Candidatus Puniceispirillum marinum IMCC1322: one gene and its partner. The protein of the gene in region 1 binds, or shares a complex with, the protein of each later gene. Links are inferred from orthologs where the notes say so. Each region holds a gene or a part of one and is shown on either strand. Other genes may lie near its edges.

Region 1 (5,988 bases):
TATAAAAATGCCATGCAAATTCCAAAGCTTGAGAAGGTCGTCATTAACATGGGTGTCGGTGAAGCCGTACGTGATTCGAAGAAAATCGATCATGCTACGCGTGAACTGGCTGCGATAACTGGTCAAAAGCCGATTGTGACACGCTCAAAGAAAGCCAATGCGGCTTTTAAATTGCGCGAAGGTATGCCAATCGGTTGTAAAGTGACCCTGCGTCGCGAACAGATGTATGAATTCCTTGATCGCCTTGTAACAATTGCCCTGCCGCGTGTGCGTGACTTCCGTGGTCTGAATGGCAAGAGTTTCGATGGTAATGGCAATTATGCCATGGGTATCAAAGAACAAATCATTTTTCCTGAGGTTGATTACGATCAAGTTGATGAAGTCCGCGGTATGGACATCATAGTGGTCACCTCTGCCAACACGGATGACGAAGCCCGCGAATTACTCGCGAACTTTCAGTTTCCGTTCATTAAAGCTTAAGGCAAAGGGGTCAGACATGGCTAAGAAAAGCGCCGTCGAAAAGAATAATAAGCGCAAGCGTATAGTCGCCTCTAAGGGTGCACGTCGCGCTGCTTTGAAGGCAATTATCAAGAATAAGGAACTGCCAATCGAAGAGCGGTTTCAGGCTGTTTTGAAGCTGGCTGAAGAGCCACGCGACAGCGCGGCAATTCGCGTTCGCAATCGTTGTGAAATCTCAGGACGTCCTCGCGGTTATGATCGTAAATTAAGAATGTCTCGGATCGCGCTTCGTGATCTGGCCTCAATGGGTCAGGTGCCGGGTGTCGTGAAATCAAGCTGGTAAGACAGAGGAGATATAAAAAATGTCAATGAGTGATCCTCTAGGTGATATGCTGACCCGTATTCGTAACGGTCAGAATGCACGCAAAAATGTCGTATCCAGCCCATCATCACGGTTCCGGACAAATGTTCTCGAAGTGCTGAAGCGCGAAGGTTACATCCGTAACTATTCTAGCGTTGATGTGCGTCCTGGCATTAAGGAACTGAAGATTGAGCTGAAATATCATGAAGGTGAGCCGGTAATTTCCGAGATCAAGCGCGTGTCACGCCCTGGTCGTCGGGTCTATCATGGTCTTCGTGATCTGCCACGGGTGTATAACGGACTTGGCATTGCCATTCTGTCCACACCACGCGGTGTTCTTTCAGATAATGAGGCGCGCACAGCCAAAGTTGGCGGCGAAGTCCTCTGCCACGTATTTTAGGGAGCTGTTTAGATGTCTCGTGTCGGAAACAGTGCGATTACTATCCCGTCGGATGTGACAGTGTCACAAGAAGGCGGCATGGTTATTGTCAAAGGTAAAAATGGTGAGCTTAGCGCGCCGTTGCATAATGATGTCGAATTGTCGGTTGCCGACAATATGGCAACTGTTGCACCGCGCCGTAATTCAAAGCAGGCAAAAGCGCTTTGGGGTACAATGCGGGCCACTGTTAACAATATGGTAGCTGGTGTTACTGCTGGTTTTACCCGCAAGCTTGAAATCAACGGTGTTGGTTATCGTGCGGCAATGCAGGGTAACAAGCTTGTTCTTAGCTTAGGTTTCAGCCATCCGGTTGAAATGGAAGTGCCAGCAGGGCTCAAAGTAACCGTTGAAGGTAACACGCAGGTGTTCATTAGCGGTGCTGACAAGCAGTTAATTGGCCAGTTTGCGTCTGAGGTTCGTTCAAAGCGTCCCCCAGAGCCGTTCAAGGGCAAAGGCGTTAAATATGCTGACGAATATATCGTCCGCAAAGAAGGCAAGAAGAAGTAGGGATCGCTCATGTTTACATCAAAAGAACTCTTTGAGCGTCGTAGAGCGCGGAACCGGACAGCCTTGCGCAAGCATGCTGGCGGACGTCCTCGTCTTTCCGTACATCGCTCGTCACAGCATATTTACGCACAGATCATTGATGACAAGGCAGGCGTTACACTTGCAGCTGCATCAACGTTGGATGCGGATTTTAAGAAGATCAGCAAAAAAACTGCCGACACATCTGCTGCGGCAGAGGTAGGCAAGCTGGTCGCGGCACGGGCACAGGCAAATGGTGTTGACACCGTTGTGTTTGACCGTGGCGGTTATATTTTCCATGGCCGGGTAAAGGCGTTGGCTGACGCCGCGCGTGAAGCCGGTTTAAAATTCTAGGGAGCGCTAGTGATGGCACGTAATAATGACAGGCAGGATCGTAACGCCGCCCGTGAAGAACCGGAAATGCTTGAAAAGCTGGTTGGTATCAACCGCGTAGCAAAAGTAGTCAAAGGTGGTCGCCGTTTTGGTTTTGCCGCCTTGGTCGTGGTTGGTGATGGCAAAGGCCGCGCTGGCTTTGGAACAGGTAAAGCGCGCGAGGTGCCCGAGGCAATCCGCAAGGCTACCGAAGGTGCTAAGCGTAACATGGTGCGTATTCCGCTTCGTGATGGCCGTACATTGCATCATGACATCAAGGGTGGTTACGGTGCTGGCAAGGTTCTGCTTCGTGCGGCACAGGCTGGTACGGGCATCATTGCTGGTGGTCCAATGCGCGCCGTTTTCGAAGTGTTAGGCATTCAGGACATTGTCGCCAAATCAATCGGCAGTTCAAACCCGCACAATATGATCAAGGCAACCTTCTCGGCGCTTAAGCATATTCAGGCTCCGCGTGCTGTCGCGCAAAAGCGTGGTAAGCGTGTTGGTGATGTGCTTGGCAAACGTGCAGATAAAGGTGCCGGCGACGAAGCCGCCGCATCTTAAGGGAGAATAATCATGGCTGCCAAACAAACAGTTGTAGTAACACAGACCAGAAGTGCGATTGGCCGTCAGGCTGACCAGCGTCAGACTTTGATCGGCCTTGGGCTGAACAAGATCGGGCGTACCCGTGAGCTTGAAGACACACCGTCAGTCCGCGGTATGATCAACAAGGTCAAGCATCTGGTCAAAGTCGAAGACTAATTATTAAAAGATTATGAAGCGCGATTCACATTGGATCGCAGGAGCAAGACATGAAACTGAATGAAGTCAAAGATAACAACGGCGCGACCAAGAATTCAAAGCGTGTTGGCCGTGGTATCGGCTCTGGTACCGGCAAAACATCTGGTAGCGGTCACAAAGGTCAGAAAGCACGCTCAGGCGTGTCTATCAACGGCTTTGAGGGCGGTCAGATGCCGATTCATCGTCGTCTTCCAAAGCGTGGCTTTACCAATATTTTCCGCAAAAATTATGTCGAGGTCAATCTTGGCCGTATGCAGTCAGCGATTGATTCAGGCAAGCTAGACGCTGGCAAGCCAGTCGATGCCGCGGCCTTGGTAAGCGCGGGTGTCATTTCAAAGGCACGCGATGGTGTTCGGATTCTTGCCAAAGGCGAACTCAAGGCCAAGAAACTTGAAATTCATGCTGCTGGCGCATCAAAGGCGGCGATCGCGGCAATCGAAGCGGCTGGCGGTAAAGTGGTTATTCCAACAGCATCTGCTGAATAATTGACGTTAGGTATCTAGGTATTATGGCAACAGCATCAGATCGCATGGGCGGCGCAGGACTTGGCGGATTGGCAAAAGCCAGTGAACTAAAAAGCCGTCTCCTGTTTACGGTTGGCGCGCTGATTATCTATCGTCTAGGTACATATCTGCCGATCCCGGGCATTGATCCGGGCGCATTGGCTGATATCTTTTCACAGCAATCAAGCGGCATTCTGGGCATGTTCGACATGTTTTCTGGCGGTGCCTTGTCGCGTATGACGATCTTTGCGTTGAATATCATGCCGTACATTACGGCATCGATCATCATGCAGTTGATGACCGCGATTGTGCCAAGCCTTGAAGCCCTCAAGAAAGATGGTGAAAGCGGTCGCAAGATCATCAACCAATATACTCGCTATATGACGGTGGTTCTGGCCACGGTTCAGGGTTACGGCATTGCTGTCGGTCTTGAAGCGGCTAGCGGTGTTGTTGGTGATCCGGGCATGTTTTTCCGCGTCACAACGGTTGTTACCTTGGTAGGCGGCACCTTGTTCCTGATGTGGCTGGGTGAACAGATCACCAGTCGTGGTGTTGGTAACGGTATTTCGCTGATTATCTTTGCTGGTATTGTGGCGAATTTGCCCTCGGCTTTGGCGGGCACCTTAGAGCTAGGTCGTACGGGCGCTTTATCGGCCTTCCTGATTGTTCTGCTCTTTGCGATGGCCATTGGCGTGATTGCCTTCATCGTCTTTATCGAGCGTTCGGTGCGCAAGATTCTGGTGCAATATCCAAAGCGCCAACATGGTAACAAGGTATTTGGCGGCGACCAGTCCTTCCTGCCTTTGAAGATCAATGTACCGGGTGTTATCCCGCCGATTTTTGCCTCGTCATTATTGTTGATGCCGATTTCGATCATCAATCTGACTGGCGGTCAAAGCGGTGGTGCTGACTGGCTGGTAACATTGAACGCCTTGCTTGGTCGTGGCCAGCCGCTTTATCTGGCTATCTATATCGGCATGATCGTGTTTTTCGCCTTCTTCTACACAGCGATTGTTTTCAATCCCGAAGATACGGCTGAAAATCTACGCAAACATGGTGGTTATATTCCGGGTATTCGTCCGGGTAAATCAACCGCCGATTATCTGGATTTTGTGCTGACACGTTTGACTGTTCTGGGTGCTGGTTATCTGTCTGCGGTGTGTATTTTGCCGGAAATTCTTATCAGCCAATATGCGGTTCCATTTTACTTTGGCGGTACATCCTTGCTGATTGTGGTGACAGTAACGCTTGATACAGTTGGTCAGGTGCAATCGCATCTTCTGGCGCATCAATATGAAGGACTCGTCAAGAAGTCAAAATTGAAAGGGCGCAACAGATGAACATAATTCTTTTTGGCGCACCTGGAGCTGGCAAGGGTACTCAGGCCGAACGTTTGGTTTCTGAACGCGGAATGATACAGCTATCTACTGGCGATATGCTTCGCAGTGCGATTGCGTCTGGCAGTGAGCTAGGATTGCGCGCCAAGGACATTATGGATCGCGGCGATCTGGTATCTGATGATATTATGGTCGGTATGATTGCCGAGCGTATGGATAACGACGATTCTACATCTGGATATATTCTTGACGGGTTTCCGCGCACAGTGGCCCAGGCCGAAGCACTGGATGAGATGATGGCAAGCCGGGGCGATGAAATTGCCCATGTGATTGAAATTAAAGTTGATGAAGCTGCCTTATTTGCACGGATCGAAAACCGTGCAAAGGAATCAGCTGGTAACCGTAGTGACGATAATGCAGAAACCTTGCGTAACCGTCTTGTGGTTTATCATGAGAATACGGCACCGTTACTTCCCTTTTACCAAGCCAAAGGGAAATTGCGGAGCATTAACGGTATGACCTCTATTGAGGACGTGTCGTCAGAAATAAATAAGATACTTGGATGAACTGATAGCGTTTAGGTTGACTGTAACTGGGGAAAGCCTATAATTCGCCGTTTTCTGGAAAATGTTCCAGTATGGTGTTGACGGGCAAAACCCAAGCCAAACTAGCCGTTAAAAATAAAGGAGCCAGATAGTGGCACGAATTGCTGGTGTAAATATTCCGACCAAAAAGCGGGTCGAGATCGCACTAACCTATATTCATGGTATTGGTACAACCACTGCCAAGAATATTTGTGAGAGAGCGGGCGTTCCAGACGAACGCCGGGTTAATGATTTGTCTGAAGAAGAGCTGACAAAACTGCGTGATATCATTGATGCAGATGTTCTTGTTGAAGGTGATCTGCGTCGCCAGACATCGATGAATATCAAGCGCTATCTTGATCTTGGTTGTTTGCGCGGGCTTCGTCATCGCCGCGGTCTGCCAGTTCGCGGTCAGCGTACCCATACAAATGCACGTACCCGCAAAGGCCCCGCAAAGGCCATTGCCGGTAAGAAGAAATAATCGCGGGACATCAGGAGAACAAAAATGGCAAAACAACCTAGCCAAGGCCGAGTTCGTCGTCGCGAGCGCAAGAATATCACTAACGGCGTAGCGCATGTGAACTCAACATTTAACAATACAATGATC
Region 2 (4,026 bases), 500 kb from region 1 along the record:
AAAAACCGCCAGCAGGAAGCGCGAAAGCGGCGGTTTCAAACGCGGGCACCATCTGGCCACGGCCAAAGGTGCCAAGCTCGCCACCATTCGGGCCGCTTGGGCCAGTTGATTTTTCTTTTGCGATTTCGGCAAAATCAGCACCATCATTCAAACTTTTGATGATGGCAACAGCGTCATCTTCGGCGGCAACCAGAATATGTGACGCGGTGATCTGTTCACGCGATGCTTCATCAGCGACAAAGGTATCATAAGCCTGTTGCAAGGCTTCATCTGTCATCTTTTCACGCACTGTGACGGCTAGCCAAGCTTCGGCCAAGATGCGCTCACTAGCCAGCTTCATGGCATCTTGAACAAGCGGGTCATCGGCAAGCTTTGCCGCCTCGCCAGCCTTGGCAGCCAGCTTGGTATCGATGATATCGGCTACAATATCGCCAAAATAGTCCTGCATCGGCTTGTTGCGATATTCTGGGGGTAATCCTTCGGCTGCCTGCATGACCTGATCGAGCCAGATTGTTTCACCATTGACAGTGGCAACTGAAATACGGCTTTCAGCATGTGCCATAGTGGCAAAGATAAGCATCAAAATCGCACAAAATGAACGGAGAATAACTTGCATTGAACAGACCTTCTGAGTGTTTTTTTAAACTTGGGGCTAATAGCTTTTACAAACCATAGACATCCTAACCGAAAAAAGCGTTGTAAGCCGCACGGTCAGGCTAACACAAACAGTGTTACCCAAGGCAGGAAGATACTGCAAGCATAGCTTTGCAGCCACATGATTCTAATTGATCTATAAAGGGCGTTCTGATTGACAAAACGGCTGTCTATGCCTATGTCCATGAGTGTGCGAAAGAGCCTGGTTTAGGTCTCGTGCCTATTTTAGAACAGCCGCCTGGCTGGAGGATTTTAGATGTTAGGTTCATTGGCAAAAAGCCTGTTTGGTAACTCGAATGATCGTGCAGTGAAGCGCTTCATGCCGCAGATTGAAGCGGTTAATGCGCTTGAGACAAGTTTTGAAGATTTGGATGATGCGGGCCTAAAAGCCAAGGCACAAGATTTGCGCACCCAGGTCGAAGCTGGTACCGATAAAGAAAGTTTGCTTGCCGAGGCGTTTGCACTGGTGCGCGAAGCGGCAAAACGTGCCCTTGGCCAACGTCATTTTGATGTTCAGCTCATGGGTGGCATAGCGCTCCATAATGGCCAGATTGCCGAAATGAAAACAGGTGAAGGTAAAACGCTTGTTGCGACCTTGGCGAGTTTTTTGAATGCGCTTGATGGTAAGGGCGTGCATGTTGTTACGGTTAATGATTATCTGGCATCGCGTGACGCTGCTTGGATGGGCAAGGTTTATGAAAAGCTAGGTCTCAGCGTTGGTTGTATTGTTGCCGGTATGGATGACGATGCGCGCCGTGCTGCCTATCATGCTGATATTACTTATGGCACCAACAATGAGTTTGGCTTTGATTATTTGCGCGATAATCTGAAATTCCGGCTTGAGGACATGGTTCAGCGTGACCATCACTTTGCCATTGTTGACGAGGTTGACTCGATCCTGATTGATGAAGCACGAACCCCGCTGATTATTTCGGGGCCAGCCGAAACCAATATCGCGCTCTACACAATCGCAGATGCGATCATCCCGGATTTGATCGAAACCGATTTTGACCTTGATGAAAAAGGTAATTCTGTCTCGCTAACCGAAGATGGTATCGAACATGCCGAAGTGTTGTTGAAGGCGGCAGGCGCATTCGAAGAAGGCACATTATACGATATCAACAATGTTGGCTTGCTTCACCATGTCAATCAGGCGTTAAGAGCGCATAAGCTGTTTCAGCTTGATACGCATTACATGTTGAAAGGTGGCCTGGTGGTCATCATTGATGAATTCACCGGACGCGCGATGGATGGCCGCCGCTTTTCCGATGGCTTGCATCAGGCGATTGAAGCTAAAGAAAAAGTTGAAATTCAGGCTGAAAATCAAACTCTTGCATCGGTTACATTCCAGAATTATTTCCGCATGTATGAAAAGCTGGCTGGCATGACTGGCACAGCTTTGACCGAGGCAGGCGAATTTTCCGAAATCTATAATCTGGATGTGACCGCGATACCGACCAATCGCGATATACAGCGTATCGATCATGACGACGAAGTCTATCGCACCGGTGAAGAACGCGACGCCGCCGTGATTGATCTGATCATTGATTGCCAGACGCGCGGCCAACCCGTTCTGGTTGGTACCATCAGCATCGAAAAATCCGAGTCTCTATCGAAAGTTCTGACCAGCAAAAAAATCAAGCATCAGGTTCTGAATGCGCGCTTTCATGAAGAAGAAGCTAGGATTATCGCACAGGCAGGTGTGCCGGGCGCGGTAACGATTGCTACGAATATGGCAGGTCGTGGAACCGATATCCAGCTTGGTGGCAATCTGGAAATGCGGATCGCTGCCGAGGTCAAACCCGATAGCGCCAAAGCCGATAAAGACACGGCGGCGATCACCGCCGAGGTTGAAACGCTGAAAGCCGAGGCGCTTGCTGCTGGCGGTCTTTATGTGATCTGTACCGAGCGGCATGAATCACGGCGGATTGACAATCAGCTTCGTGGCCGTACGGGTCGTCAAGGTGATCCGGGCGCGTCAAAATTCTTTTTGTCTTTGCAGGATGATCTGATGCGTATTTTCGGATCTGAAAAGCTGGATGGGATGCTGCAAAAGCTGGGGCTTGAAGAAGGCGAAGCGATCATTCACCCCTGGATCAATAAAGCGGTTGAAAAAGCCCAGACCAAAGTCGAAGCGCGCAATTTTGAAATTCGTAAACAGCTGTTGAAATATGATGATGTGATGAATGATCAGCGCAGCGTTATTTTTGACCAGCGCAAGGAAATCATGCGGGCTGCCGATGTGCAGGACACTGTCAGCGATATGCGGCGTGAGGCGGTTGCGACGATTGTCGCCAATGCCATTCCGCAAGGAAGCTATCACGATCAATGGGATGCCGATCAGATGGCCGCCGACGCCCAGCGGGTGCTTGGCCTGACCGTGCCTGCGGCAGACTGGTTCAAAGAAGATGGCATTGCCGATCCCGAAATCGAAGAACGCCTAATCGAAGAAGCTGATAAATATATGGCTGAAAAAGCTGTTCGGCTTGGCCCAGACGTTATGCGGATGGCAGAAAAATCGCTACTGCTTCAGGTGCTGGATCAGCAATGGAAAGAGCATTTACTGCGTCTCGATCAGCTACGACAGGGTATCTCGCTACGTGCTTATGCGCAAAAGGATCCGCTGAATGAATATAAGCGTGAAGCTTTTGATATGTTTGAACAGTTGCTTTCAGGCCTACGTGAAACCACAACGATGGTGCTGGCGCATGTCGAATTACGCCAACCAGACGAAGATAGCGAAGCCCAGACCCAGGCGGCGCCAGCTGTAGCTACGGGCAATACGCCGTCTTCACAAACATCTATGCCATCAGGGAAAGTGGCACGAAATGCCCCTTGTCCGTGTGGTTCGGGTAAAAAATATAAACATTGCCATGGCAAGATTTAATCAGGCTAGAATAGAGTATGAATGTCATCGGATTGCCTTTGATCTATGCGAGGTCAAGTGAATGATAAAATATCAACTGATATGTGAAAATGCACACAGCTTTGAAGGCTGGTTCCAGAATGCCGGCGCCTATGATGATCAAAAAGCGTCGGGTGATATTGCATGTCCTGTTTGCGAAATCACATCTGTTAAAAAGGCACTCATGACGCCGAGCCTGGCTAGCCCGAAAATGCGCAAAACGCCAACCCCGCTTCCCCCGACGATTGACGATGCAATCAAGACAGATATTCCGGTGCCAAAAGCCGGAACAGGCAAGCCAGCTGTAGAGTCGGGAACGTCTTTGAGCATGTCGGCGGCTGTGAAAAGCCCGGTACAATCGTCTGCAAAACCACCTGAAAGAATATCAGAAAAGGCCGTTGAACAGATGGCCGAAATGATGTCCGAGCTGCGCCAGCTACAACGCAAAGTTCGCAGTGAGTGCCGTG

The links. Proteins that work in one complex are often made in the same cells at the same time.
Region 2: the proteins of secY (region 1) and secA are in contact, whole or in part, in a crystal structure (PDB 3DIN), measured with the Thermotoga maritima proteins. The link is inferred for Candidatus Puniceispirillum marinum IMCC1322 from one-to-one orthologs. Residues at the interface, in WP_004081795.1 of Thermotoga maritima: Glu108, Gly109, Glu110, Glu111, Ala236, Glu237, Arg238, Arg239, Ile240, Thr241, Ile242, Gln243, Tyr244, Ala245, Arg246, Arg247, Val248, Thr249, Gly250, Arg251, Arg252, Val253, Tyr254, Gly256, Ala257, Ser258, Thr259, Tyr260, Leu261, Pro262; in WP_004082002.1 of Thermotoga maritima: Glu261, Ala262, Arg263, Lys300, Ala301, Arg302, Thr303, Ile304, Ile305, Leu323, Tyr324, Asp325, Pro326, Val329, Ser330, Tyr333, Ile336, Lys340, Phe345, Val349, Glu363, Phe364, Tyr374, Ser375, Gly376, Gly377, Glu393, Ile395, Thr482, Ser483.

The regions. Positions count from the first base shown.
Region 1 is NC_014010.1:2,617,643-2,623,630, forward strand. The notes cover bases 2,687-5,632. They hold secY (preprotein translocase subunit SecY), read left to right. Parts: upstream 2,687-3,465; coding sequence 3,466-4,800; downstream 4,801-5,632. Other genes in these bases: rpsE (30S ribosomal protein S5), read left to right, coding at 2,687-2,720; rpmD (50S ribosomal protein L30), read left to right, coding at 2,733-2,918; rplO (50S ribosomal protein L15), read left to right, coding at 2,969-3,442; SAR116_RS12350 (adenylate kinase), read left to right, coding at 4,797-5,363; rpsM (30S ribosomal protein S13), read left to right, coding at 5,494-5,632. In the rest of the region: rplE (50S ribosomal protein L5), read left to right, coding at 1-480; rpsN (30S ribosomal protein S14), read left to right, coding at 497-802; rpsH (30S ribosomal protein S8), read left to right, coding at 822-1,220; rplF (50S ribosomal protein L6), read left to right, coding at 1,233-1,766; rplR (50S ribosomal protein L18), read left to right, coding at 1,776-2,138; more of rpsE, read left to right, coding at 2,151-2,686; more of rpsM, read left to right, coding at 5,633-5,862; rpsK (30S ribosomal protein S11), read left to right, coding at 5,887-5,988. UniProt on the Escherichia coli protein: The central subunit of the protein translocation channel SecYEG. Consists of two halves formed by TMs 1-5 and 6-10.
Region 2 is NC_014010.1:2,122,948-2,126,973, forward strand. What follows is about bases 541-3,741. They hold secA (preprotein translocase subunit SecA), read left to right. Parts: upstream 541-910; coding sequence 911-3,541; downstream 3,542-3,741. Other genes in these bases: SAR116_RS09870 (peptidylprolyl isomerase), read right to left, coding at 541-616; SAR116_RS09880 (DUF1178 family protein), read left to right, coding at 3,603-3,741. Outside these bases: more of SAR116_RS09870, read right to left, coding at 1-540; more of SAR116_RS09880, read left to right, coding at 3,742-4,026. UniProt on the Escherichia coli protein: Required for protein export, interacts with the SecYEG preprotein conducting channel.